DNA from 2 places in the Paenibacillus sp. GYB006 genome. Region 1 is predicted to be linked to the other one. Evidence: a T-box and tRNA genes for the amino acid it is inferred to sense, from the RefSeq annotation. Region 1 holds a T-box; the other holds one or more tRNA genes.

What was found. The T-box of region 1 lies ahead of trpS (tryptophan--tRNA ligase). A T-box ahead of a tRNA ligase gene usually reads a tRNA of that ligase, here a tRNA-Trp.
Region 2: it encodes a tRNA-Trp, which carries the amino acid that the T-box ahead of trpS (tryptophan--tRNA ligase) is inferred to sense. The anticodon was not compared.

What each region holds. Positions count from the first base shown of each region.
Region 1 covers NZ_JARBDA010000006.1:216,811-231,390, forward strand. Annotated here, with positions in the region: gene PV403_RS15960 (MFS transporter) at 1-376, shown strand, start outside; gene PV403_RS15965 (toprim domain-containing protein) at 550-906, shown strand; gene PV403_RS15970 (SCO family protein) at 956-1,516, opposite strand; gene cyoE (heme o synthase) at 1,789-2,721, opposite strand; gene PV403_RS15980 (metal-dependent hydrolase) at 3,039-4,028, shown strand; gene PV403_RS15985 (alpha/beta-type small acid-soluble spore protein) at 4,182-4,400, opposite strand; gene PV403_RS15990 (hypothetical protein) at 4,522-4,704, shown strand; gene trpS (tryptophan--tRNA ligase) at 4,708-5,688, opposite strand; T-box leader at 5,757-6,001, opposite strand; gene PV403_RS16000 (aldose 1-epimerase) at 6,187-7,164, shown strand; gene PV403_RS16005 (alpha/beta-type small acid-soluble spore protein) at 7,378-7,593, shown strand; gene PV403_RS16010 (O-methyltransferase) at 7,692-8,096, opposite strand; gene PV403_RS16015 (M3 family oligoendopeptidase) at 8,303-10,099, opposite strand; gene PV403_RS16020 (YycC family protein) at 10,260-10,454, shown strand; gene PV403_RS16025 (hypothetical protein) at 10,451-10,687, shown strand; gene PV403_RS16030 (globin domain-containing protein) at 10,730-11,110, opposite strand; gene ylbJ (sporulation integral membrane protein YlbJ) at 11,553-12,773, shown strand; gene PV403_RS16040 (NAD kinase) at 12,854-13,660, shown strand; gene PV403_RS16045 (YutD family protein) at 13,685-14,200, opposite strand; gene lipA (lipoyl synthase) at 14,261-14,580, opposite strand, start outside.
Region 2 covers NZ_JARBDA010000004.1:410,278-424,857, reverse strand. Annotated here, with positions in the region: gene PV403_RS13275 (RNA polymerase sigma factor) at 1-39, shown strand, start outside; gene PV403_RS13270 (hypothetical protein) at 301-660, shown strand; gene PV403_RS13265 (3-oxoacyl-[acyl-carrier-protein] synthase III C-terminal domain-containing protein) at 675-1,646, shown strand; gene codB (cytosine permease) at 2,111-3,388, shown strand; gene PV403_RS13255 (cytosine deaminase) at 3,357-4,625, shown strand; gene PV403_RS13250 (copper amine oxidase N-terminal domain-containing protein) at 5,164-5,649, opposite strand; rRNA gene rrf (5S ribosomal RNA) at 6,069-6,185, shown strand; tRNA gene PV403_RS13240 (tRNA-Ala) at 6,235-6,310, shown strand; tRNA gene PV403_RS13235 (tRNA-Asn) at 6,315-6,390, shown strand; tRNA gene PV403_RS13230 (tRNA-Glu) at 6,393-6,464, shown strand; tRNA gene PV403_RS13225 (tRNA-Val) at 6,473-6,548, shown strand; tRNA gene PV403_RS13220 (tRNA-Thr) at 6,637-6,712, shown strand; tRNA gene PV403_RS13215 (tRNA-Tyr) at 6,722-6,807, shown strand; tRNA gene PV403_RS13210 (tRNA-Trp) at 6,814-6,887, shown strand; tRNA gene PV403_RS13205 (tRNA-His) at 6,919-6,991, shown strand; tRNA gene PV403_RS13200 (tRNA-Gln) at 7,012-7,086, shown strand; tRNA gene PV403_RS13195 (tRNA-Lys) at 7,098-7,173, shown strand; tRNA gene PV403_RS13190 (tRNA-Leu) at 7,184-7,264, shown strand; tRNA gene PV403_RS13185 (tRNA-Arg) at 7,353-7,429, shown strand; tRNA gene PV403_RS13180 (tRNA-Leu) at 7,452-7,531, shown strand; tRNA gene PV403_RS13175 (tRNA-Pro) at 7,540-7,613, shown strand; tRNA gene PV403_RS13170 (tRNA-Gly) at 7,625-7,695, shown strand; gene PV403_RS13165 (ABC transporter ATP-binding protein) at 8,650-9,582, shown strand; gene PV403_RS13160 (ABC transporter permease) at 9,603-10,736, shown strand; gene PV403_RS13155 (ABC transporter permease) at 10,733-11,866, shown strand; gene PV403_RS13150 (DUF3189 family protein) at 12,276-12,788, shown strand; gene PV403_RS13145 (divergent polysaccharide deacetylase family protein) at 13,236-14,039, shown strand.

The sequences.
Region 1 (14,580 bases):
TTATTCGACAAAGCTTCGTCTTGCCGCAGGCGTATTACTGATGGCAATCAGCTTCTTTCTGCTCGCTTCTGTACCTGAACTGCCTTTATGGCTTGTTCTCTATGTCCTTGGCACATCCAAAGGAATCATATTCCCGGCACTAGCAACCATGTTTGTGCAGCTGAGTGGCGGAGCCAGGCTTGGGCGGATTTTTTCTATTCAGTCCATTGCGACTTCATTAGGTTCTTTTGTAGGTCCCATTGCAGCCGGACAGATTCGAATGGAGATCTCTCCTTACTTTCTTGCTTTCCTTGTTCTCATGATTGGTCTCTTATTTTTACCTTTTTCAAAACAGGTGCGCACTTCCACACTTACTCCCGAACCAAAACACATCTAATAAAAAAGACGGTAGGCAAACGAGTGGTGGTTAATTTGTCTACAGTCTGAGATCAGTCCAATCATGGACTGATCTTTTTGCATGAAATCCTTACTTTGCGATAAAATAGAACATAAACATTTCCCGGGGAATTTCGAGTCCATATGCGAATAAAACAAGAGGTGAAGCATACGATGCCGATTCATGTCATTGTGGAAGGCAAAAATGATCGCAGCAAACTCCGTCGGTTGTTACAACCCGAGATTTCTATTTTATGCACGTATGGAACACTGAACAGCATGAAGCTAGAAAAACTTCGTAAACAGATTAAATATGATGAAGTTTATTTGTTTATGGATAATGACAGCTCTGGAAAACGCATTCGAGGTGAACTCAGAGATACCTTCCCGGATGCAGAACATATTTATACCAGACGAGGTTATGCTGGGGTGGAAGGTACGCCTGATGAGTATCTTATTGCCCAGTTAGAAAAAGCAGGTCTTGATGAATACATTATCTACCCTGACTTTAGCAGCCATTTTGATAATTAAAAAAAGCTGTGCCTTTAATGGACACAGCTTTCTCACTACATAGATCAACTTATTCACTCACTACATTCCTAACGTCTCTTGCAATGATCTCCGGCGCAGCTTCTTCTGTATTAGAGGCATTATAGATTTTGCGAATATTGTTGTCCTGATCTACTAATGCAATAAGATTAGCATGCACGAAATTATCCACACTATTTCCTTCAATGAGAATTTTGAATGATTCTCTTGCTAACTGCTTTGTCTCTTCTGCATCTCCTCTCAGGAAATACCAGCCAGAATAATCTGCTTTGAACCGATCTGCAAAAGCTTTGATGGTTTCTCTAGTGTCAACTTCCGGATCAAATGATATGGAAACAAATGAAGCTTCCTTGCCAAACGTTTCATCTTCCTTCAGCAGTTCCTGAACCTGAGACAGGCTGAAGGTCGTTACCGGGCATACATCAGGACAACTTGTAAAATAGAAATAAAAAAGACGTGTTTTCCCTTCCGTATCCTCTAGAGAAACAGTACTTCCATCTACATTCTCCATCGAAAAGGGTTCTACTTTTCCTAACTTCGGATATTCCTCTTTTCCAAAATCGAGCGCATTATAAATGAGATAACCTGCCATAACTGCTGCGATCAATAATAAAATCCAAGTCCATATGTACTTTTTGAAAATCAAGAAGATCCGCTCCTTCTTCAATAAATGGTTTTTCCTGATGAAAGCAGCCAAATGTATTATAAAATCGATCCAACTATGTAACAATTTTGAAGTTAGAGAGTAAAAAAAGGAGGAGGCCATCCGGTTTGGAGCGGGTCTCCCTTTTATTTCATGATTAACGCAAAGTTCCTTGGTGTAATAAAAATAGATATAGTATTTGAAACATAGTCTGTTTCTGCTTATTTATGAACGGTATCTAGAATCATAAGAAGGAAACTGATCGTTAGGTAGTTAATTGAGAAGAAAAACATTTTTTTGGCCCAAGCATCGGTGTCTTTTGCTTTGAAACCTTGGAAGCCGTAAAATAACCATATGAGTGATAAGATTAGCGTAACAATCATAAACACAAGACCTGTGTAATTGTACACATACATGAGAATTGGCACAGGAACCAGAAGGATTAAATAAGGAATCATCTGAATTTTTGTGCGTTCGATCCCTTTGACCACAGGAAGAAGCGGATATCCTGCAGCACGGTAATCTTCTACCCTGCGAATCGCCAGTGCCCAGAAATGCGGAGGCTGCCATAGAAACAACAAAGCAAACAAAAGTAGAGCGCCAAGATCAAGTTTTCCTGATGCAGCTACATAACCGATAACGGGAGGTACCGCACCGGAGAATCCGCCTATGGATGTACTCCATGTAGATGAACGCTTGAGCCATAAAGTATAAATGATGACGTAAATGAACATCCCAAAAATACCAAGGACGCCTGCAAGCCAGCCGGAATAGGCAAACAAAACAATAAGTCCCAGAATTCCTAAACTGACAGCATAAGTAAGCACTACCTTCGGGCTGAGTTTCCCAGTGGGTAGTGCGCGATTACGAGTCCGTTCCATTTTTTTATCTAATTCACGATCAAAATAATTATTGAACACACAGGATGAGGCCATTACGAGCATCGTTCCGATCATGGTAATAATCATTCTTAAATAATCAACATCCCATTGAGATCCAAGCCAAAAACCACCAAATGCTGCAACCAGGTTTGTTCTCAGAATGCCCGGCTTTGTCAAAACCACAAAATCTTTCCATGTTGCAGATTCTCGCGGCGGCGTAGGCCGTGCGGGGATAGCTGCTGTATCGGAAGATGCCTGATATCTATTATTCACGCTTGTAAATCCTCCTTACGATAAACGTCTTATTGGAGAAAATAATTATTGCCTCCGATATAAATTTTATCATAACAAATAAGGAAAGTCTTTGACAAAGATCACTCAATTATGAATAGGCTATGACAAATTTCCTATTTGTGAGGTAAGTTATTGGAATATCATATACCTTTATGTCAAAATACGAGCATTCTATCTTTTTTTACTTGAATAGAGATTTTCTCAATAGGGAATTAAATAATTTAGTATCTTTAGATTACAAAATAACAAATTTCAGCAGAATTTATGATTCGATTACTAAAAAGGAGAGTACCTACATGGATACAGCTACACATTTTGTTATGGGCTTTGGTCTTGCTGGCCTAAGTTTCGTTGACCCTGTCGTGGCCTCAAATCCAGAACTGGCTGTTGCCGTCATGGTTGGCACCGTTGCAGGATCACAAGCTCCAGATCTTGATACGGTTCTTCGAATTAAAAAAAATAATGCTTCCTATATAAGAAATCATCGAGGGATAACTCATTCGATCCCCTTTCTATTTATATGGACAGCGCTGATTACCGCAGTAATTTCCTTGTTATTCCGAGACGTACCCATCCTGCATGTTGCCTTATGGACCGGAGTAGCCGTATGTGTTCACGTATTCACCGACGTATTTAATACATACGGAACACAAGCTATGCGTCCTTTTACAGAGAAATGGATTTCTTGGAACATCATTCATATTTTTGATCCGGTTCTCTTTACAACCCATGTGATCGCTATTTTATGTTGGTTCTTTGGGATTTTCGATCCTGCACCCACTTTTATTGTCTTATATTCATTCTTGGCTCTTTATTACGTCTGGCGTACACTAGTTCATTATTCCAAAACAAAACAAGTAAGAAAGATGGATCCCTCATCAGCACCTGAAGATAAGTATTATGTTATCCCTACGATTCATTTAAATCGCTGGCATGTGGTCAAAGCTCACAAAGACGGCAGCTACGAGATTGGGAAATTAGATGGACATCTCCTCGTCTGGAGTAAGCATGCTGTGTCCTCTGATCATCCTGCTGTTGAGATTTCTAAATCTCACCCAGATATTCAGGCATTTCTATATTTCACTTCCTTTGCTGTTGCAGAAGTTGAAGAATTAAGCTTTGGCTATTTTGTCAGATGGGGAGATGTAAGGTATCGTCATCGTAAACAGTACCCCTTTGTTGCCTGTATGGTAATGGACAGAAATTATGAACCGATCAGCACTTATGTGGGATGGCTTAGTGAGGATAAGATGGAGAAAAAATTATCCCTTGGCTCTCACACCTAAGTATCAAAAAGAGAAACGGCCCCAGGAGGCCGTTTTTTTATGCTTGACGTAATATACCGCTTTCATGCAAAATCAGCTACATAGGCAACACAAAAAGCTTGGACGGTAGAAATACCGTCCAAGCCCGCTAATGTGATTGTTGAGTTATTACATTTATTTACTTTGACCAGACAATTGCTGTTCAGCGATTTGTACTAGACGTTTTGTGATATATCCCCCGAGTGAACCTGTTTCGCGGGAAGTGTAGTTACCGTAGTAACCATCCGCCGGAATGGTGACGCCCAGCTCTTGAGCAGCTTCCATTTTCAGTTGTTGAAGTGCAGCGTTCGCTTGTGGAACTACCAAATTGTTAGAACGAGATCCTGATGCCATGTGTGTAATCTCCTTTCGCCTCGCGCGTGATGTTTGCTGTTGCAAGCTTGCAAGATTATTATGGCTCTCTCTCGAAAAGCTATACTTCTTTTTAAAAATATTTTTTTGGAGGTACTTTCACATGAGTAAAGGTCTGTCTCTTTGGTTTGCTGCTTCTTCTATTATATTACTTATGGTCACCGCAGTTTCACTTAGCCATTCCTTATGGTTAGCTTTACTTTTTAGTATTTTAGCCATCTGTAATATCGGCTGGGGATTCGTCATTAAGGCAAAACGGAATCGTACTGAGATGAACCGGTCTTAGAGTTTAAACAACAAAACCCATCCGTTTCTTCACTTCTGTCAGATTTGCAGCGGCGATCTCTCTTGCCCGCTCTGCAGATTCATTTAGAATACGCATCAGTTCATCGGACTCACGAATCTCACGGAATCTCTCCTGCATCGGTTCAATAACAGAAACCACCACTTCCGCAAGTTCCTTTTTGAAAGCCCCATACATTTGTCCTTCGTACTGTTTTTCGATCTCTTGCAGAGAGAGTCCGGAACATTCGCTGTAAATACTCATTAAATTACTGATCTCCGGTTTGTTTGCAGGATCGAATCGAACCGTACTGTCCGAATCTGTTGTTGCACGGCTGATTTTTTTGCGAATGTCTTTAGGTGTATCCAAAAGCGAGATATAGCTTCCTGGATTTGGGTTACTCTTACTCATTTTCTTAGATGCATCATCCAGTGACATAATCCGTGCCCCGACTTTTGGAGTATAGATCTCAGGAATGGTAAAGAACTCTCCATAACGACGGTTAAAACGCTGAGCGAGGTCTCTTGTCAGTTCCATATGCTGCTTTTGGTCATCTCCAACCGGTACGAGATCCGCGTTGTAGAGCAGAATATCAGCTGCCATCAAGGAAGGATATACAAAAAGTCCTGCACCTACGGATTCTTTACCTGCTGATTTATCTTTAAATTGTGTCATACGTTCAAGTTCACCCATCGCTGTCAGCGTAGTCAGCATCCATCCGAGTTCTGCGTGCTGAGGTACATGAGATTGCAAGAACACATTCGCCTTCTTAGGATCAATTCCAGCTGCCAAGTATAACGCAGCAACGTCTTTAGATTGTTCGTAGAGCGCAGCAGGGTCTTGTGAGACCGTAATTGCGTGCAAGTCTACAACTACAAAATTACAATGATATTCGTCTTGTAACTTAACGAAATTTTTCATTGCCCCAATATAATTCCCTAGCGTTAGCTTTCCACTAGGTTGAATACCCGAGAATACCGTTTTCATTTTCTAGTCCTCCTACAATTCATATCCTTCAAAAATGTAACAAAATACAAAAAGGCCCCACATCCCGTGAAAGGGACGTGAGACCGTGGTGCCACCCTAATTCGCTGCTTAATCGCACATAAAAAACACTCATAAGCAACCTTATCTTCCTTAACGCGGATTAGTCGTCCTGACCTACTAAAGAAGCATCGCTTCTCGTTAAGCCGGGCTCTCCAGGGTCCATTCAGTCAAAGTCCGCAACACCGATTCGCATCAACCATCGGCTTTCTGCAGTTGCATCACTAAGCTTACTTATCCCTATCAACGATTATAAGTTATATACTTGCTTTATCATAATCATGATAAAGTTCTCATGTCAACATGAAATATGAGAAGTAACAATTACATAAATTCCATTCGTGAATCTAAGGTACCTTTTTACTACAGATACAATTATCTGTTATGATAGACTTACGTGTAAGATGTTTAAGATCTTTCGTGGGAAAAGGAGCAAAAAAGATGAAACAAGTGACCAAAGGGCTTTGGAACGGCTATGACACTTATATTTTGCACAGTCGTGATCTTGAAGTCACCCTGCTACCCCGCCTCGGTAACAACATTATATCCATTTATGATCGTATTCAAAACCGGGAAGTTGTTCGTAAACCTGACGAACAGGATCTCGCTTTTTATCTTCAGAAACCTTACCATTTTGGTGTTCCGATGCTGATCCCCCCAGGGCGTATCCACCTGGGTCACTTTGAATATGAAGGCCAAGAGTATCAATTTGCTCAAAATTCCGTAAATAATAACCATATTCACGGACTTCATCGTACACAGCCTTGGTGCGTTAGTGACATAGAAGAAGATGACGATGGATGCACCGTAACAACGGAGTGGAAGACATGTGAAGATGAACTCTGGATGAAGCATTTTCCCGTTCCTATGACATTCTCAATGACCTTTAGACTGCAAGGTTCTACTCTGACACAACAACTTCGTGTTACTCATCAAGGTGATCATGCAGCACCGTTTGGTATGGGATATCACACTTGGTTTATGCTTGATGGAGAACCACATCGTTGGAATATTAAACTTCCGGTGAATGGAATTTATCCGCTTAATGATGATTTACTGCCAACCGGAGATTTAGAGGGTTTAGGTTCTCTTGCCAGCCTGCCTTATGGAATCAATCTCGCAGGACAGAATTTAGATACCATATTTAGGTCTGATCGCGAACAAGACACTGCTTATCTAACGCGTAATGATGGTTATGCCATTAAATATACAGCGAATAAAGATTCTTTTTTACATTGGGTATTATTTACCAAAGGGGAAAGCAGTGATTATTTGTGTATTGAACCTTATACTTGGTTGCCCGATGCTCCAAATATGGAGAGAGATGCAGACTTCACAGGACTCATACATATGGAGCCAGGTCAGACTATTGAACTCTCTACACAGATTGAGATCGTTCAACCTGCAGATTCAGAATAAGAAAAGTATAGCTTACAAATAGACAGCTGATTCAGCTGTCTATTTGTGTTATATACACTTGAAATCGATAATAAGCTGACCTTTTGCTTTCACCTCGAAACTTACCTCAGACTATCTTCTTCATTTCCACTTGTTACCTGCTTATTTTTTGAGTATATTTTCTCTTCCTAAAACCATACTAATCTCACAAAGCACAAAAGGAGGTGACAACACATGGCATCAGGATCTCGTTCTAACAACTTGGTAGTGCCACAAGCAAACGCTGCACTTCAACAACTGAAATTGGAAGCAGCACAAGAGCTAGGCGTAACAATTCCTGCAGATGGTTACTACGGTAACTATACTTCCCGTGAGACTGGATCTCTCGGAGGTTATATCACAAAACGTCTGGTACAAATCGCTGAACAGCAATTGGCTGGTCGTCAATAACGTCGTTATTTTCTCATAAATCTAGCTAGGTTCCACGCAAGAATCTAAGCGGGTTAAACGAAGCGGTCTTCTCTTTATAAGAGAGGGCCGCTTTGTTATTATGATGGGCCTAATTGAATATCTGTATATGTAGTACGTGGGTAACGAATCATCAAACTAGCCAGGTTATAATTGGACTCTAAGGTTGAATCTACAACAATCATGTCATTTCTAACGGCGAAATCATAAGTGATTTCTCCATGCGTCCAGTGTTTTTTTAACTTTAGTGATTCCAGGGCCATGAGCCTGAAAGAAGAACGCTGAGTTTCTGTGAGTCCTTTTGAAGAACTCTCCATCACTTTTTTCATAGGTACCGGATAATGTCTAATCCCGAATTTACCTATTACATTATTTCGAATTTGCACAAAAACGATTCCTGAATCAAGACCTGTAAGTTCTTCATCAAGTGCTCTAAAGACAATATCCAGTTGTCTAGGTAGAGAAAGCTGATCAAGTGAGATCATATACACCATCCTCTTATACTTTTAGCCTTTATATAGGGCTTGTGACTCAGTATATGTCAAATTTTTCTATTTTACAACAATTTTATGCAAAAAAATAACAGTTTTTTTATTATATAATCATATTTCGACAAACTTCTGGCATAAATCAATAACTTTTATAAAAAAAAGACCTCAGCATCACTGCTAAGGTCCTATTTATTCAAAATCTATTGTAGGTTTTCGGTCATACGAAGGAATTGCTCAATATCAGCGATACATAAGTCAGCAGCTCCCTGCCAGAAATCAGGTTTCGTTACATCTGTACCTAGATGTTTTTCAGCAAGTTCCTCTACGGTCATCCGGCCGGTATCCCGCAATAAATTGTCATATTTCTCAGCAAATGCGGTTCCTTCTTTTTGTGCCTGTGCATAAATCCCTGTACTGAACATGAATCCAAATGTATAAGGGAAATTGTAAAAAGGGACTCCTGTAATATAAAAATGCAGCTTCGATGCCCAAAATGTTGGATGATATGAACCAAGAGAATCACAGAATGCTTCCCGTTGAGCTCTCTCCATTAACTCAGACAGTTCCCCTGCACTGAGAAGACCTTCTTTACGTTTCTCATAGAAACGTGTCTCAAAAAGGAACCGAGCATGAATATTCATAAAGAAAGCCACTGTATTTTGAATTTTTTCCTCCAGTAAAGCAAGCTTTTCTTTTTCATCTGCTTCTTGGATCAGTGCATCTGCTACAATCAGCTCTGCAAAAGTAGAAGCCGTTTCTGCAACGTTCATAGCATAGCTTTGATTCAAGATCTCCATATCATCCATTACATGCTGGTGATAACCATGTCCGAGCTCATGCGCTAGTGTAGACACATTAGAGGCGGTACCTGCATAAGTCATAAAAATACGCGTTTCCTTGCTTACAGGAAGTGATGTACAGAATCCACCTGGACGTTTACCTGGGCGATCCTCTGCCTCAATCCAATGTTTATCAAAGGCCATCTGTGCGAAGTCAGCCATGCGAGGGCTAAATTTGCGGAACTGAGTCACAATACTCTCCGCTGCCGCATCATAAGTAATCGTTCCTGTAGATTCACCTATAGGTGCAGATACGTCAGCCCAGGATAACTCCTCAACGCCGAGAAGCTTTGCTTTGCGTTCCAGATATTTTACAAGGACTGGTTTCGCGCGTGTTATCACATCCCACATTGCATCAAGAGTCTCTGCAGACATTCGGTTAATAGCAAGTGGTTCTTTGAGAACGGAGTCCCATCCTCTTCTCTCGTATAGTTTCAAACGGAAACCGCCGAGATGATTGAGGGTGTCAGCACAGTAGTCTGCTGCCTCACTCCAAGCTTTTTCCCAACTCTTAAGCATCGATTCACGCACTTCGCGATTAGGATGCTGTAATTTGTTCGCCGCTTGTCCCGCCGACAAGTATGTCGTTTCCCCATTCTCTTCATAAGGAACCCGCACTTTACTTACGATCGTATCATAGAAATCTCCCCAACCGTGATATCCGTCCACTGCAAGATCAAGCGCTAAGCTTTCCAGTTCAGGTGCCATTTTTTCTTTCGCTTCTTGGCGGCTCTCATTCATAACAAAAGAGATCGGCATGATCTCAGGGCGCTTCATCCACCCTGCCCATACTTCGTCATCTGTTTGCTGCAGCAAGCTGTCAAACCTAGTCTTCACACTCGCTAACTGGGCATGAAGCGAAGCAATTCTGCCCGTGAGTTGTACCGCTTTTTTATCATCTTGATTCTCTGCACCAAGGCATGACACAAAGGCAGAGCCTTCCGACAATCGTGCAATAATATCTTGAAGCTGATCAATCATTCCATCGTAAACATATGTATCTTCCACTGTCACAGGAACTTTTGCATCAGCCACTTGTGTGTTTAGACTTGCGATATCCTGCTCGAGTTGTTTAAGATAAACAGCAAAGGTTTCCGATGAGGAACCTCCGCTAAAAATTGTTTCCAAATCCCATGTTTGACGCAGTGTTTTACTCATACTTTTGCCACCTTTTTTATTTATTTTCCAAAAAAACATCGAGAAACAGGTTTGAACAACCCCTGTTCAAGGTGTATAACTAATACTATATCAGAATTATGCTATTATTGATTCCAGTCTTTACCTAAATTCTATATATAACATTCAGGAGGAAATATAAATGAGACCTTTACAGATTTCTGCAGAGACAGCCGTTACGTTATCTAAAAAATTAGGTGTTCCTATTGAGCATCTCATGCATATGCCGCAACATATCCTGATGCAAAAGCTGGCTGAACTGGCTAAGGAGGAATCTACTCCAGCAGCAGACGATTCCGATGTAAGTACAGACCAAGACAAGGATAACCGTTTATGATTCCATTTGAAAATACATGGCCCTATGACATTGTAATGGGTGACATTTATGTTCAGGAATGTCCCTTCTGCTCGGCAGAGAATGTATTACTTCCGTTGAAACCGAAACAGCTTTCATTAATACATGACGGAAAAAAACATCTGCTTGTCTTTCCGTGCTGCAAAAACCGGGTAACGTTACTCGATAACGATCAGGATTATCTGCTCGCTGATCAGCGTTTAAGATCCTTATAACAGAAAAGCACCGGTGAAAACCGGTGCTTTTCTTGTTCATCATTAGGAGGGAGTATTAATAAAATGATAGGCCGGGCCAGATAATCGCTGAATGGTAACATCGACAACCGTCTCCGGTATATCCATTTCTTTTAAAGCTTCATACATACAAGATAACCAAGCCTGAGCCCGCTCTTCCGTAACAGGAAAAGGTAAATGTCTTGCTCTCATCATCGGATGTCCATTTGCATCAGAATACAGAGAGGGACCACCGAAAAATTGACTTAAAAACATATACTGTTTCTCCAAAACCGGAGTAATATCCTCTGGAAAAAGCGGAGATAGCAATTCATTTTTTTGTACCTTCGGATAAAAAGCCTCAACAAGTGCTTTTATACCCTCAGCGCCTCCCAAGTTTTCATAAAGCGTTTTGTTCGGATCCATTCTCTCGCCTTCTTTCTCATGCTAAGTTCTTGATCTAGTATAACAAAAAAAGACAAGAGCTCCTATCTATCTAGGACTCTTGTCTCATACCAACTGTTCTTGCCTAAGGTATATATTTGCAGTTGATCCTTAATAACTCCGCCAGTCTTCTTCACCGGGATGGATATGCGCTGCCCGCATCACATATACAATAGCGCAGACGAGTATCCCTGCAATTACTCCCATCACGACATCACTCCATCCTTTAGATAATAGAAACCAGGCATATCAAAAGAGGACTTTAGATCTATTCACTAATTACTATTTATATTAGCATACATTTCCTTAAATTACAGTAAATTTGCAAACGCTTTCTATTTTTTTTGTCCTGTTTGTCCATCTTGGCTCATATAGTATTCATAACCAGCGAACAGCTTTTAGAAAAAGGGGCGAACCATGGCATATGAAGCGTCTAGCCTTACCACTTTTGATCACCTTCGGTCTACTCAGTATATGCATGTTAATGGTGGTCTATCCTTTATCCGTGTGGGAGTCCGGAGTTCGCGGTCTTTCCATTTGGTGGGAGGTCCTCTTCCCTTCTCTATTTCCCTTTTTTGTCATATCGGAGTTACTCCTTGGACTTGGCATCGTCCACTTCATGGGCACTCTTCTTCACCCGTTTATGAGACCCGTATTTCGAATTCCAGGAACAGGCGGTTTTGTCGCCGCTATTAGCTATGCTTCAGGATACCCTGTTGGAGCTAAACTGACAGCTAAGTTATGGGAACAAAAACAAATCACACGTGAAGAAGGAGAACGACTCGTTGCTTTTACTACAACATCTGATCCTATATTCCTAATCGGGGCAGTATCTGTTGGTTTTTTTCACATGCCTGCTCTAGCAGGAATTCTCGCTATTGCTCATTATGGATCTGGACTCATTGTTGGTCTTCTGATGCGGTTTCATGGTCCAAAAGATCCTTTAGAGACGAATACGGAAGCTTTGCCTGAGGAAGTTAACCGTTTGAAGCATGCATTCCATGCAATGCACCAGGCTCGTGAGAGCGATGGACGCTCTCTTGGACAACTTGTACAGCAAGCAATCCGTTCTTCTTTACAGCTGATGACCGTTGTGGGCGGACTTGTCGTATTTTTTTCGGTCATTCTCGAATTATTTACGGAAGCTGGATTTATGAATGGGATGTACCACTGGCTTGAACAAGTCCTCTTATTTCTAGGATTGCCTACAGAATTATCTCAGTCGCTTGTTGGAGGATTGTTTGAAGTTACCCTCGGAGCTCGGTATGCTGGAACTTTAGAGGGGGTACCCCTCATCTATAAAGTTGCTGCGGCTGCTTCTATTCTTTCTTGGGGAGGTTTATCCGTTCATGCTCAGGTTGTGAGCATTCTGAATTCTACACCGCTGCGTTATTTACCGTTTATGTTTGCAAGAGCGGTTCATGCGATCCTTGCAGCCGGAATTGTATTTTTGTGCTGGAACCCAATAATGAATACAGTAGATACGATCAATTGGTCTGGATCTTCCGACTCTTCTTCTCTTCTTACGGGTATCCACCTGCTCCCATCGCAACTAGCAATCACTATGATGCTGATTGGCGGATTAATGTTGATAACCGCTGTCTATGTATGGATTAAACAGCTCACTGCAAAAACTCAAGACTAAAGGAAATGTGTTGCAGCGATTGTTTTCTGTCCTGAAATTGGATATCATCAAGTTATACTTATTACAAAGGAGCTTTCATCTTGAGATATTATGTTCAGGACAGAGGAGACTCTTTATCTATGGATTTGGCCGAGCAATTTCACCGTCTTGCTGAAGAGCAGGGATTTATACTTGATGCCAAATCTCCAGAGATCGTTGTTTCTATTGGCGGCGATGGCACCATGCTACAGGCTTTTCATACGTTTATTGATCAAATCCCTGATATTGCTTTTGTTGGTGTTCATACAGGTCACCTTGGTTTTTATGCAGACTGGAAAGCGGATGAGCTTCATGAGCTGATCAAACTTATGAGTAACGGTCTAGATACGAGTCAGCAGTTGCAGCCACGTATTGTGGAGTATCCTTTAGTTGATCTGGAGATCCACCGAAAGTCAGGGATTACCTCCATGGTTGCACTTAATGAGTTTACCCTCAAAGGTGTCGATGGAACAGTTGTAGCTCAAGTCGATATTAATGATATTACTTTTGAGATGTTTCGTGGTGACGGCATTTGTGTATCCACCCCTTCCGGCAGCACGGCTTACAACAAAGCACTTGGCGGAGCCATGATTCACCCCACGATTGAAGCGATGCAAATTGCTGAGATCGCCTCCATTAATAACCGGGTCTACCGTACGCTAGGATCGCCTATCGTACTGCCCAAGCATCATCATTGCGATATTTTCTCTAGAAAATCCCAAAGACTGCTACTTACTATTGATCACGTTAATATGACGATTGATGACCTTATATCTGTAAGGTGTCAGGTTTCCAGACAAAAAGTTAGTTTTGCAAGATATCGTCCTTACCCATTTTGGGATCGGGTTCGTACAGCCTTTCTGGATTAAGCTACAGCAAAAAGCGGTTCCTACTCAGGAACCGCTTTTTGCTGTAGCTTCTTCTTTTGTTTTGTTCTCCTTAGAGAACTTGCGCTCTCTAGATTCTTTATGTTCTTTATGTTCTTTTGACTCTTTTGGTTCTTTTGGTTCTTTTGGTTCTTTAAACTCTTTAAGCTCTTTAGGATCTTTAGGCTCTTTAGGCTCTTTTGGTTGGGATTCTTTAGATTCTTTAGCTTCTTTAAATTCTTTCTCTTTTGAATCCTTAGGTTCTTTTTGCTCTTTTTGCTTATGAAGTACAAAATAAGCACAACCAAAATTACAATATTCGTTAATATAATCAACCATGCCCGTAATCGAAGTATCTTTATTCGCCTTCGGGTGGTTCTCTCGGTAAAATCCTTTAAGTCTCAGTTGATTATAGCCCCAATCCCCAATAATATAATCATATCGTTCAAGGACATCGCTATACCGATCACGAAAGGCTTCCGGATTCCAACCGTTTCTATAGTCCTGCAAGACTTCATAAGTTTTGCCGCTGATCTGAATCAAAACCGTCTTCCTTCCCTTCTATCCGAACCGCCTTCTTTTTCATGCAAAGGCTTACTCCTACTATACTACATTATTTGCATTCGCGGCAGACTTTACTTGTTCATGTGCATGATATGAACTTCTAACCATAGGTCCTGATTCCACATGACTGAATCCTCGAGCCAGACCTTCTTTTTTTAGTTCCGCGAATTCTTCAGGCGTTACATACCTTTTTACATATAAATGCTTGTCCGAAGGCTGTAGATATTGCCCAATCGTCATAATATTACAATCGACTGCTCTCAAATCGTCCATTGTCTGAAGAATTTCATCCCACTCTTCCCCAAGCCCCAGCATAATACTTGATTTGGTTGGTATATCTGGATTCATTTCTTTTGATC
Region 2 (14,580 bases), on a different contig from region 1:
GAACTGTATAAGCAGTGGGTAGAATATATCAAACAGTAATTTATGTAATCTTGAGCCTGGTTACGAGCCAGGCTTTTTTGCTAGGAAAAACAAAGAAAATCTCCATTATCATCCATTAATCAGTGTGTAAAATACATAATTCATGATTTTAAATACAATATCTTCACTTTAAACTAAAAAATGCCGATAACCTCTCTGTATGACCATTTATTGAAAAAAGGTCTTTTTTTAAGGAGGTGGACTAAGAAAAGCTCGTTACCGATATCTCGTATTAGAAAAAAACAAAAGGAGATGTTAAAAATGGAAGCAACTACAAAGTTTTATAATGAAGGTAATATTATTTGGGTAGATCTTGAAGGGTTCGCTAGCCTAGAGATAACAAATCAAAAGGTTGCTGATTTGAAAGCTACTTTAGGTCCACACATTGCAAATCAAACGATTGTTATTGATTCTACGAATCTAGCTGTATTTAAACAAGAGATTCTACCGGTTTTAGCAGAGTGTTATGAGATCTACTCTAAATTTGGAAGATGCATAATGGTAGAAGCTAAGAAAACAATTGTTAACATTCAGCTTCATAATACGGCCAAAAAAGTAGAAGGGTTTACAGGTCAGTTTGTAAAAACAACGGAAGAAGCTAAAGCAATTCTAGGATTATAAGGAGTGTGTTTTGATTGCCCAGTGTTAGATTAAAACAGATTGCAGTGTATCATCCAGAGAACTCATATACGAATGAAGAAGTGGCTTCTTCTTCGCCTGATCGAGAAAGACTTCTTGGGATGTGGACCCATTTAGGAAGAGATAAAAGATATCTAGCAGATGAACAAGAAACCACCGTAACGATGGCGATTGAAGCAACTAAAAAAGTACTGCAAGCAGCAAATATGAGTGGTGAGCAGCTAGATCTGATAACCATATCGTCTGGTACTCACGAGTACAATATACCTACCGATGCAGCTTTTGTTCATAAAGCAATTGGTGGTAAAGATCAATGTGCTATCTATGATCAGAACGCGAATTGTGCAGGTATGGTTGTGTCATATGATCAAGTAAGTAGAGCAATGTTACATAATCCAAAAATGAAATACGCGCTTATCGTTGGATCTGAGCAAGTAGGCAACTTCTATAAGCCTGAAAACTTGGTACATATAGGTTTAAGTGGTGACGCTGCATGTGCTATTATTTTAGAAAGAGTAGAAGAAGAGGGTTACGGTTTAATTGACTCTTCTTATATTACCCATTCTGAAAGACCAGAAGATTTAGTATTACCTGAGCATGGATTTAAGAATTCAAAAACAATTCAAACAAAGGTGTCCGATTCCTATAAAGTGGATAGCATGTTTGCTAAGGCACCTGCTGTAATAAATGATCTTTTAAAAGATCATGGTCTTACCAAAGATGGCATCACCCATTATTCAATCTCTCAGGTACTTTCGACAAAGATTGATTACTTAGTAGAAGCATTAGAAGAGGACTCATCAAAGTTCACCTATGTAGGTAACAAATATGCTTATACGGGAACAACAAGTCCATTCCTTGCTCTTTATCATGCAATTGAAGATGGCAAGCTAAAGCAAGGTGATCACCACATCATGTGGTCGGTTGGAGCAGGTTTTACTTCCTGTGGATTATTAGCAAGATTATAAAAAGTGCAGCAGTTATTTTATGTAAGAGTCGTTTTCTTACGTTAATAAGCAAATGAATATAGCATAACAAGAGGCTCTCCGATTAGTGTGAGCCTCTTTGTTGTGTACCCGTAACAACTTTCATGTAAAAAACCACTGATTCCATTAGTAATCTTTTTACTCCTTTTTTTAGAAGTGAATAGTTCTCATTAATTAATGGATAATAATGACATTGACATTCGAAAGATTTTCTAAAATAATAAAATGTAATTGAATACTGGTACCTTTAATTCAGTCCAGAGAGGCTGGCAAGGGCAGCGGATTTTATAATCACGCGAGAATCAGGGCATATTCCGTCAGGGATGCTCTGCGTCTTCGCGCGGATTATGATGAAAAAAAGAGGCTACTTGTCAGTTTAAGACTTGACGAGTAGCCTCTTTTTTCTGCTTTTTGGTATCAGGAGACTTTAAGCTGGAGGTATTCTGATGAGTAAACAAGATCAAGAATTTTCATGGCAAGAGGTGCCGCAAACGCACAGAAACAATTTTAGAAAGATGTTCTCCGTTATGCTCGCGTTCACTTTCTTTTCGGCAAGCATGCTGGCAGGGGGAACACTTGGAGTCAGCTTGACGTTCATGGAGTTCATGGGAATTGTGCTTGGCGGTAACTTGATTCTAGGCATATATACAGGGGCGTTAGCACATATCGCTGCCAAAACGGGTCTTTCCACACATTTATTAGCAAAGTATTCGTTTGGTAGCAAAGGATCTTACCTTCCGTCGTTCCTGCTCGGCTTTACACAGGTGGGATGGTTCGGTGTCGGCGTAGCGATGTTCGCTGTTCCCGTCGCTAAAGCGATGGATTGGAACGTGTATCTGCTGATCTTCATATTTGGTTTAGCAATGACAGCAACAGCTATTTTCGGTATCAAGTCACTCGTAATTCTTGGGTATATTGCGGTTCCTGCAATTGCCATTCTTGGCGGTTACTCCGTGTTTGAAGGAATAGACACACTGGGCGGTCTACAAGGTTTGTTAGATTACAAGCCAGCAGAGTCGCTGACCGTAGCAGCTGCATTAACGATTTGTATTGGATCATTCATTAGCGGCGGTACGTTGACGCCAGATTTTGCACGTTTTTCTCAAACATCTAAACAGGCGGTTACCGCTACAGTTATCTCGTTCTTCTTAGGAAACTCGCTCATGTTCCTGTTCGGAGCAGTCGGCGCAATGGCATATAACCTATCAGATATCTCGGAGGTTATGTTCCTGCAAGGGTTGATCGTTCCTGCCATCATCGTATTGGGACTGAATATTTGGACGACTAACGATAACGCTCTTTACGCTTCCGGACTGGGCTTTGCGAATATCACTAAAATCTCGAAAAAGTTCTTCGTTATCGTAAACGGCATTGTGGGTACTGTGTTTGCTATGTGGATGTATAACAATTTTGTTGGTTTCCTAAATGTGCTGGGCGCAGCGATTCCTTCCATCGGGGCAATCATCATCGCGGACTACTTCTTCGTGAAGCGTAGAAACTATAAACCGTTTGCCGAAATGACGTTCAAAAATGTAAACTGGGTAGCGATGGCTGCTTGGGCTGTCGGTGTAGCCTTTGCTCAGCTGGCCCCAGGAATTACACCACTTAATGCACTAATCGGAACCGCAGTAGCTTACATCGGGTTAATGCTGATCGTTCCTGCGAAAGAATCCAAAGAAATGGGGAATTTAAATGATTATACAGAACGCAAAATTGCGGGGTAAAGAAGGTCTATGGAATATCGTTGTAAAAGACGGAAAGTTTGAAAAAATCACGCAATCTTTGGAAGTAACAACGAATGAGGAAGTAATTGATGTGAGCGGCGCGCTTGTGCTGCCGCCATTCATCGAACCACATATTCATCTGGATACAACGTTAACTGCAGGCGAGCCAGAATGGAATTTGAGCGGAACATTGTTCGAAGGTATCCAGCGTTGGTCCGAACGTAAGGCATTTCTGACACATGAGGACGTTAAAACACGTTCCAAAACAGCACTGAAATGGCAGATCGCACAAGGCATTCAGCATGTACGGACGCATGTAGACGTGACTGATCCAAGCCTGACTGCAGTTAAAGCGATGCTCGAAGTGAAAGAAGAAATGGCACCATATGTTGACATCCAGCTTGTCGCTTTCCCACAGGAAGGCATTCACTCCTACCCGAACGGCGTAGAACTAATGGAAGAGGCGCTGAAAATGGGCGTTGACGTGGTCGGGGGTATCCCGCACTTCGAATTTACGAGAGAATACGGCGTGGATTCAATGAAGGTTGCGTTTGACCTTGCTGAAAAATACGACCGTCTTATCGACATTCATTGCGACGAAATCGATGACGAACAATCCCGTTTCTTAGAAGTCGTAGCTAAAGAAGCTTACGAACGTGGCTTAGGTTCCCGTACAACAGCAAGCCACACGACGGCAATGGGATCTTATAATGATGCTTACACTTATAAATTGTTCAGACTACTTAAGATGGCGGACCTGAATTTCGTATCCAATCCGCTGGTCAACATCCACTTGCAAGGACGTTTCGACACGTATCCGAAAAGAAGAGGGCTGACTCGCGTCAAAGAGCTGCAAGAAGCCGGTCTTAATGTGTGCTTCGGACACGATGATATCTTTGATCCATGGTATCCGCTTGGTACAGGCAACATGCTTCAAGTACTGCACATGGGTATTCATGCTTCTCAGCTGCTTGGTTACGATCAAATCGTGAATTCAATTGATCTTATTACGAAAAATAGCGCAAGAACGCTGCATATCGAGGATATGTACGGTATTGAAGAAGGTAAACCTGCGAACTTCATCGTTCTTGAAGCAGAGAATGAATATGAGGCGATCCGTAAACAGGCTGCAGTGCTTTACTCATTCAGAGGCGGCCGCAAAATTGCCGAAACAAAACCTCGGGACACATCGATCATTCTCGAGAATGGTTCGGAGAAAGTCACTTTCAATAAATAATTTAAGGAAGCATGCAATGCATCAAGCATAGCTTGCACATTAATCAAAACCCCCACTTTGTAGGCAGGGTAAAAAGAGACCGCATACCGCGAACTCTTTCTGCATACAAGAGGGGGGGGGTTGATATATTCAAATTTATGTTATCTGGTAAGTTATTTGTTTAAATGGCTGATTTAAAAGAATTTGGAGGGGTCTAATAATATCCATACAATCAACGCGATGTTTAAACAAGTTACACATATTCCACCTATAAGGTAACCTGTAAATACTCTGTTTCTCTTTTTTAGATAAATGATAAGTGGTACCAAATAAAGCCATTGATAAAAACCGACAAATACATGATTTAATATAAAAAAACCATCATCTATGATACCAATTAACATCAAGCCATACGCGCCAAAATAAAAAACGATGACATAAATAAAACTTAATAAAAAACTCAATAGAAATTTCCTGTTCAACACATTCCACAACCTTTCTTACAATTAAGAAGAGAAAATTACAAAGTCGATAATTTAGCAAATAGAAGAACTCCTTATTATTTTGAATACGAAAGACCTGGGAAAACCGTATATTCATCGACGTTGAAAAAGTCTACTTTTTTCATAGTTTCAATTTTCCGATTAGTTATTACAAAATCCCGCATTTCTCCTTTTAAAATTTCATCGAAACCAATCATAAATGTTCCAATAATGTTTCTAAGACTTGCCCAACCACTACCAATGAAATCAAGATCTTGTTTCCATATATCTTCCTGAGAAGGTATCGCTTTGTCATTGATAGTTACCGTTTGATTCTTTTGGTTCCAACCTACATTCGCATCTAATGCCTTTGCTACCACACTTAAAGGCACCATTACTCGGTTATTGACGATCTGAGGAGCTACATCTGAAGTAACTTGTTGACCGTTAACCACGATCTTAACGCTCCCTTTAGCAAAAGCTAAACCAACCACGATGCTAAGAGAAAAAACAACCACAAAAAGTGAGATGAACAGTTTCTTCTTTATTTTTATCGCCTCCATTTGTAAATGTATATAATGAAAGACGCTAAAAAATTGATTGTAGTTACATTACTTGGTTTCGCCATGCGACAAATCTTATCATTTTATATAAATATCTTTTCAATTAGGATGGCGATGATTTGAAGTGTGCGACACCACATTTTTCCTAAATAAAAGGTATAATTTACAATTAGAAAAACGCTGTTCAAGATGATATATTATTTATGTCCTCTTAAGAAAAAGACAATTATAAATGTGTGTCTGATGCAGTAATTAAAGATATTTAATTCATTGTGTTCGATGGTTTTTATTACTAGTTGAATATGTTTTTAAAATATGATAAATTATAAATCCGGAAGATTTTAAGCTGCATGTCCTTTCTAAGGTCTGATATTTTGCTGGTGAGTATTCACTGAAGATATCACAGCGCAAAAATCATGTTTGGTGGCGATAGCGGAGGGGTTCCACACGTACCCATCCCGAACACGACCGTTAAGCCCTCCAGCGCCGATGGTACTTGGACCGCAGGGTCCTGGGAGAGTAGGACGCCGCCAAGCGAATAACCTATTAGGTTATATGTTTACTGAATCATTTATTTAACGATGAGGGGCCATAGCTCAGCTGGGAGAGCGCCTGCCTTGCAAGCAGGAGGTCAGCGGTTCGATCCCGCTTGGCTCCACCAATATTCCCTGATAGCTCAGTTGGTAGAGCACTCGACTGTTAATCGAGTTGTCACAGGTTCGAGTCCTGTTCGGGGAGCCAGCGGCCCGTTGGTCAAGGGGTTAAGACACCTCCCTTTCACGGAGGTAACAGGGGTTCGAATCCCCTACGGGTCACTTTATATGGAGATTTAGCTCAGCTGGGAGAGCATCTGCCTTACAAGCAGAGGGTCGGGGGTTCGATCCCCTCAATCTCCACCATACCAAATAATGCAGGATGAAATCCTGTGAATTCAACTAATTTATCCTAGCTCCCATTATATGGAGTATGGTATAATCGAATTAATTAGCCGGTGTAGCTCAACTGGTAGAGCAACTGACTTGTAATCAGTAGGTTGGGGGTTCAAGTCCTCTCGCCGGCACCAGTTTCATATGGAGGATTAGCGAAGTGGCCAAACGCATCAGACTGTAAATCTGCTCCCTTACGGGTTCGGTGGTTCGAATCCATCATCCTCCACCAGTTTTTAGGGGCATAGTTTAAAGGTAGAACAACGGTCTCCAAAACCGTTGGTGTGGGTTCAATTCCTGCTGCCCCTGCCAATTTCATAATAGTAAAGAATGATAATATATGGCGGTCGTGGCGAAGGGGTTAACGCACCGGATTGTGGCTCCGGCATTCGTGGGTTCAAGTCCCATCGATCGCCCTTGTACAACTTATCGCTGTTGGGGATTAGCCAAGCGGTAAGGCAACGGACTTTGACTCCGTCATGCATAGGTTCAAATCCTATATTCCCAGCCATTTTATAGTACGAGCCATTAGCTCAGTTGGTAGAGCACCTGACTTTTAATCAGGGTGTCGAAGGTTCGAGTCCTTCATGGCTCACCATCATATATATGCGCGTGTGGCGGAATTGGCAGACGCACTAGACTTAGGATCTAGCGTCTTTGACGTGGGGGTTCGAGTCCCTTCACGCGCATCTTTTAATTGCGGACATGGATCAGCGGTTGACCTTTGCCTTGCCAGGCAAGAGTCGCTGATTTCCGTCGTCTGCTTTTATATTTTTTGCGCCCTTAGCTCAGCTGGATAGAGCGTTTGACTACGAATCAAAAGGCCGGGAGTTCGAATCTCTCAGGGCGCGCCATTATATTTAAAATAAGAAGCAAGCCGGTGTGGCGGAATTGGCAGACGCGCGCGACTCAAAATCGTGAGGGAAACCGTGGGGGTTCGAGTCCCTTCACCGGCATTTATTATCGGGATGTAGCTCAGCTTGGTAGAGCACCTGGTTTGGGACCAGGGGGTCGCATGTTCAAATCGTGTCATCCCGATATTTATATACGCGGGTGTAGTTCAATGGTAGAACTTCAGCCTTCCAAGCTGATAGCGTGGGTTCGATTCCCATCACCCGCTTCATTAGTAAACCTCTTTGCGAAAGCGAAGGGGTTTTTATATTTCTACTTTTACAGAGAGTAAGTATTGAACTATTTGGGTTGTTCTTTTTCAGGCTAGATACCGATACACACCTAACACCTAAAAGCGAGGAAGCTGAAATAGTTGATTCCTTTGAAGAGGTGACTGCTATTGAAGTTCCAAAATGAGCATAGACCTGTATTTAATGGATTAATCCTTGTATACAACGACAAGATAAAAAAAGCTTACAAAGCAGGATATTATAAATTAAAAAGTTTACAGTGAAAATTGACTTGTGTGTAGTATTGTCATATTTTACAGTAAGTCATTTTTCGCATTTCTTTATCTCTTAAACCCCAAGCCTATTAGATCCATTCAGAGGCTTGGGGTTGTTTTTATAATATAATATGAAAAATACACTATATGAATATTTCACAATAATAAAATGTAGCCGTACTTATCTACTTCACACATATCCATCAAATTCACGTTCCTATATGAATAAACTACCTTTACTCTAAAATAAGACCACTGTAAAGGAATATTACCTTAAATCTTTAGATTTATAATTTAAAGAAATTTATCTGGTATACTACAATAAATTTAGCAAGAATAAAGTATTTCAAATAATGTGGAACGAAGTAACCTTATCTACGTATTACCATGCGGGGATAAGGTTGTTTTTGCTAATTCATTCACATCGAATTCTATCTTCTGTACATTCTTGTGTTAATATGCACAGCATGAACATAATCAAAAAGAGCTCTAAGGATTTTTACATAATACGGAGACGATATCGAATTTCTTAAATCTCTTATAACGGATTTAAGAAATTCATATGAAATCGTAAATGCGTGAGTGTCCCCATCTTTGACTAATGGGGTACTCGCACATGTTCTTTATCGCTTCAGATATCATCAATCACGTACTGAAATGTTTGAGGAGGAAATTCAGATGATCATAGAAGTAACGGGTCTGGTCAAAAGGTACAAAGATTACACAGCTGTAGATGGTGTTGATCTGAGTATTCATGAAGGTGAAATATTTGGACTGCTCGGACCAAACGGTGCAGGAAAATCAACAACGATGAACACGTTACTGGGCTTATTAAAAGTCAACAATGGCACAGTAAAAATGTTTGGTAAGGACTTTTCCAAGCATGCAAGAGAAATCAAACGATCTGTCGGATATGTACCGCAGGACTTGGCTTTTTTCGAAACCTTAAGTGCCATCGATAATGTAACGTATTGGGGTAAGTTGTATGGACTTCGAGGCAAAGAGCTACATACATCCGTACAGGAAGCACTTGAGTTTACTGGATTATGGGATAGAAGAAAAGGTATTGCTAAGACTTTTTCGGGTGGCATGAAAAGACGTCTGAACATCGCTTGTGCGATTGTACATAAGCCGCGTATTCTTTTTATGGATGAACCTACGGTTGGAGTAGATCCCCAATCACGCAACAATATTCTGGAATCGATTAAAATTATGAATCAAAATGGGATGACCATCATCTATACAACACATTACATGGAAGAGATCGAAGCCATCTGTGAACGAGTTGCCATTATGGATTTCGGAAAAGTAATCGCACTCGGAAGTATAGATGAGCTGATTGATTCCATTTCAACGGGAAATCGCTTAAGTCTGGAGCTTGCATCGAATTCGGACGCAGCTGTTTCGGTAATTAAAGAGTCGGAAGGTGTCACCGCTTGCAACAACATAAACGGAGTACTCGACATTCACTTGGAAAAAGATGAACGGTTTCTTACGGGGATATTGGAGAATCTGATTCGGAAAGAATTTAAAATTAAGTCCATGACACTGGAAAAACCGAATCTGGAGACGGTATTCTTGCAGTTGACTGGTAAAAAACTGAGAGACTAATCCGGGACGGTGATGAAACGATGAATATACTCACTCAAATTTTTTATTCGGCAAAACGGATCTTGATTGACCCTAAACCGATTTTCATTAGATTGCTCAGTTTTTTATTAATTATTTTAATATTAGGTACTGCGTTTAAAGACCAATTTAATGTCACCTCTTTGGATAAAGTAAGGATCGTTTATAGCAATGAAGATTCTGGTCAACTTGGTGAAATGTTCATTAGTTCTATGATCGGTGCGAAAGAAATTAGCTCACTGGCAGAGTTCGATCAAGTGCTTTCTCTTGATGAAGGACGAGAGATCCTAAATATTGAAGAGGCAGATGCGTTTATTTATATTCCTGAAGGATTCTCGAACCAAGGGGAAGCGGATGGATCAAGCAAAACAGTTGAAGTATTTCTGGCCAAATCTTCGGGCGTGGATACAACGGTTGTGCGGAATGTCGTGGATAGTCTGATTAATGGGCTAAATACCGCAGGCGTAGTCGCCACCATGTCGGGCAATACACAAATCGATCAAGTGAATTCGGATACCAGCTTGAAGGAAGAGCCTCTAACCGATTCCAAATCGGCGACAGCCATGGGATATTACGCTATTGCAATGCTGCTGATGTTTATGATGCGTGGTCAGGAATATGGCGCTGCAGGAATGGGAGAAGACTATTTGGGTACATTGGGTGATCGGCTCAAGCTTTCACCGATTAAACCTTTCGAACAGTATCTAGGCAAAACGATAGGTCTTTCCTTAGTTACCTTCTTACAGGGGATGGTGATTATCCTGTTTACCAAATATGTATATGATGTGGATTGGGGGAATCACTTTGGTGTCATCGTTTTGATCGTGTTTGTGTTCTCTTTATTAACCACGACACTCGGTGGCCTATTGACAATTATCATAAAGGATTCCGTAAAGGCCGACACACTTGCCAATATTGTAACTCTGGTATCCACTTTTCTTATTGGCGGGTTTATTATTATTGATTTTGGAGCTATCGCAGCAATATCCCCAAGCTATTATGCAAAATCAGCGATATTCAACGTTGTATATAACGACGAGCTAGGTTCTGCTTTTGTAAATATTGGACAGATGTTGGCTATCACCTTGTTATTTGCGGTGATCAGCATTGTGGTTTCAAGGAGGAAGAGAGCATGACGATCTTATTCAACAGCATAGAACGGATATTTCGAAAACCAATAAACATCTTATTTATGCTTGTGCTTCCGATCCTGCTAAATATGTTTTTGATTTCGACGGTAACCAAAGATGTAAAATATAATGTAGGCATACTGGACCAAGATTCATCCCCATTCATAGTGGATCTTATATCGGATATGCAGGAGAAATACAATGTAACATTACTGACCCCTGGTGATGATGTAAAGGGCTTGATTGTAAACAAAAAACTAGACAGTGCTTTTACTTTTCCAGCGGGATTCACTGCAGAGATGCTTGAAGGAAAAGATGTATCTGCTCTGAGCTTTGCCCTTGAGGCGTCTAATGTGGCGAGGCCCGTTCAAGTATACGTATCGAGTTACATATCCTCAGCAAAACAAATTGCGGCAGCTGCAAACGGGAATGAAGATGCATTCTATAAGGGGATGGAAGCTTATAATAAGAATGCATTTGCTGCAGAATATAAGAGCTTCTCTACTGGAAATTCTGAAAAATCTGAAAAAGACGTAAACACGGCGGTTCTGTCCTTAGGTTATATCGCGTTTGGTATGTTATTCTTGATTACCTTCTCTACAAGCTTAATTCTGGAGGATAAGCTAACTGGAGTCTATGATCGGATCACTGCAACACCGCTGACACGTTCTCGTTATTTTTCACAACATATGATAGCAAGCTTCCTAGTTGCCACGATTCAGGTTGTCGTATTAATCAGTTTGTTACCGAAATTAGTCGATATATCCTATGGATCAACATTGGCTCAACAACTGGAAGTCATGGCAGTTTGTCTTGCGTTTGCTCTTGCTTGCGTAGCCATTGGCGTTGCAATCAGCAGATTTTCAAAAAACGCACTGATGGTGAGTTCGCTAACAGCTTTGGTCAATATCCCAATGCTGATGCTCGGTGGCTGTTTTTGGCCTAGAGAAATCATGCCAGACTTTATGCAGCGAATTGGCGATTTTGTGCCGACAACTTGGTTTTTACAAGCAGGAGAAACGGTGTTGTATGATAAAGGTTTAAACGGTGCCATTATTGAATTGTCGTACTTAATTGGCTTCTCTGCTTTGTTATTGATCGTGTCGTTTACAATCAAGTCAGAAAAGGTGAGATGAGTTAACATAATAACCTTTCGTTATGTGAAATGACTGGAAGTGACTCATGAAATAGACATTGAGATTAACTTCAATTTACTTCAATTAATACTCTATCCTCATAACGCGAAACAAATCAAAACCCTTCAAGTAATGCTCCCATGTTTAATAATGAGGGTGTTACCTTGATGGGGTTTTTGTATTGGTGAAAAGTATAACCTGCGCGATTGAAGTGTTAATGAAAAAAATCGAACAGGACAGAAGACAGTATGCAGATTCTAAAATTTCTGCAAAGGATGATAAAGAAGTATCCAGTTGAAGTTCCGCTTCTTGAATCGGCCATGGCACGCGGAATGTAACAAATAACATCCGAATTGGAATTAAAATTAATGATCATAATAGTTATAGATAAAAATATGAGGGTGATAACATGATTTATATCTATAATGATTATGGTGGTACGCATACAACTGCTCTTGCAGCTGCGTATCATTTAAAAGAATTAACCCAGTCAGAACGTAAATTAACTAAAGAAGAAATATTAAATGTTACATATTTCAACAAACTAACTAAAGAGGATTCAGGAAAAATCATTTTTCACGGAATAGATGAAAATGGAGATTCGGTATATACAATAGGACGAAAATCCTCCAAACTTGTTGTTCCCGCATTGAAAGACTTAATTTTATTACTAGAAAGCAAGCACCATTTTCAAGAAAAAATAATATTTTCTAATACTTCACCGACGGTTCCCATCGTTATGTCAATTGGAGGGTTTTTCTCAAGAGGATTAAAAATAGATTTTATTGGTGTTCCATTATTAATTTTAGGAGCTAAACAATGCTGTGATCAAATTTTTCGATTGGTTGAAAATACGAAACAAACAGGGAAGTCTTCTAATGAAGAAAATATAATCATTCTAGAAAATGAAAAATTCAAATAATATTATTTATTATTTAAATAAATAATTAGTTGATTTTCAGTAGCAAGTATTTATAAAATACAAAAACACTTCATCATGCACATGCATGGGAAGTGTTTTTGTCATGCCAATTGTTCTTGTTCAAACCATGATTTAGTGGAAGTGCACACGATCAACGGCAACAAGAACCTGAAATAATGATTATTTATAACTACTTTTTTCAAATGGTGCAGCGACTGCATGTCCAATATCTTTGATCAGAATATTAACATCTTCTGCTGTGTTTCGTATGGGATGCCCATCAAGTGGTTTTAATTTTTGAATTCGAGAGTGGAGTTGATTTACTTTGTAGGAGGTGGCAATCGTACAAACAAAGTACATTGTTTTAATCACAACTCACATATTTTCTTGTGTATTCTCCAATAATGTATTCATCATTAATAAAAAACACAAAAAGGATTGTGAAAAATGACAACTAAAAAGCTGATTGTAGTTGCCCTGATACTCATTATTGGAGTATTGAGTTCCATAAGCACAAATATCTATGCAGATCCTGTTAAAAAAGTCGCTATTATTATTGATGATTTAGGAAATGGCATGAAAGGAACCGAAGAAATTTTAAATCTTCCTACAAAGGTAAACGTAGCAATCATGCCTTTTCTACCTACAACGAAAAGAGATGCCGAGCTTGCTCACCAAAAAGGAATCGATATACTGGTTCATATGCCGATGGAACCCAACACAGGAAGAAGTAATTGGTTGGGGCCGGGAGCTATAACCGCTGATCTTTCAGATGAGGAAGTAAGAAGTAAAGTGGAGGCAGCTATTGATAATGTCCCCTATGCAATTGGTATGAATAATCATATGGGATCTAAAATCACAAAAGATCGACGTATTATGTCCATCGTTCTTGATGTATGTAAAGAGAGGGGCCTCTTTTTTGTTGACAGTAAGACAGATTATCAATCTGTCGTTTCAGAACTGGCTTTACAAAAAGGACTGCCTCCGATAGAGAATGAAATTTTCTTGGACGATCATCGTACTGCAAAACATATCTCTGGGCAAATGAAGCTTATAGAAAAGATGCTTGAGAAACAGGATACTTGTGTCACGATCGGTCATGTAGGAGCAGCAGGACCACTAACTGCAGACGTGATTAGAGACTCTGTCACCCGTTGGTCCGGTAAAATTGAAACTATAAGTATTAGTGAAATGGTGAATCAGGTATGGAAATGGGACCGAGACAATCATTTACCGACCAATAATAAATAAAACTTCTAAGCTTATTGAAATCACATTATAGGCGGCTTTATTTTTAGCTGATCGCTACAATCCTGACAGTTAAGTTAATGAATTACTGAACACAAACGCTTTCATTAGAGCTAGCCTACTGGGCAAATCAAAAATGTGGATTAGAATGTGGGGCCGGGTGTATCTTGGGTCAGATTGTTCTAAATATGAAAGAAATATGGAAAAGTTTATAATACTTTATTCAATAAAGGGGTAGCTTCTCATTCAAGAACAAGACTGTCAAAAGACGGTCTTTTTTTTGTCTTTTAATCAAAATGACTCCTAACGATTACAAAATTCTGAAAATAGTCCTATGACTTTTTCGATTATTACTTAAATTTTTATTGGAGCAATTCACATTAAAATGAGTCCTATAGTAATGGGCATCGACAAATTTTGGCCGAGATTTTATAGACGAAAAGAATCATTTTTCCGGGAATTTTGATGAAATGGGTGTACGCAGCGTAATGTATATACTACGATCAGACAGGGTCTTTTTTACACAAATACGAAATGAAGTCGA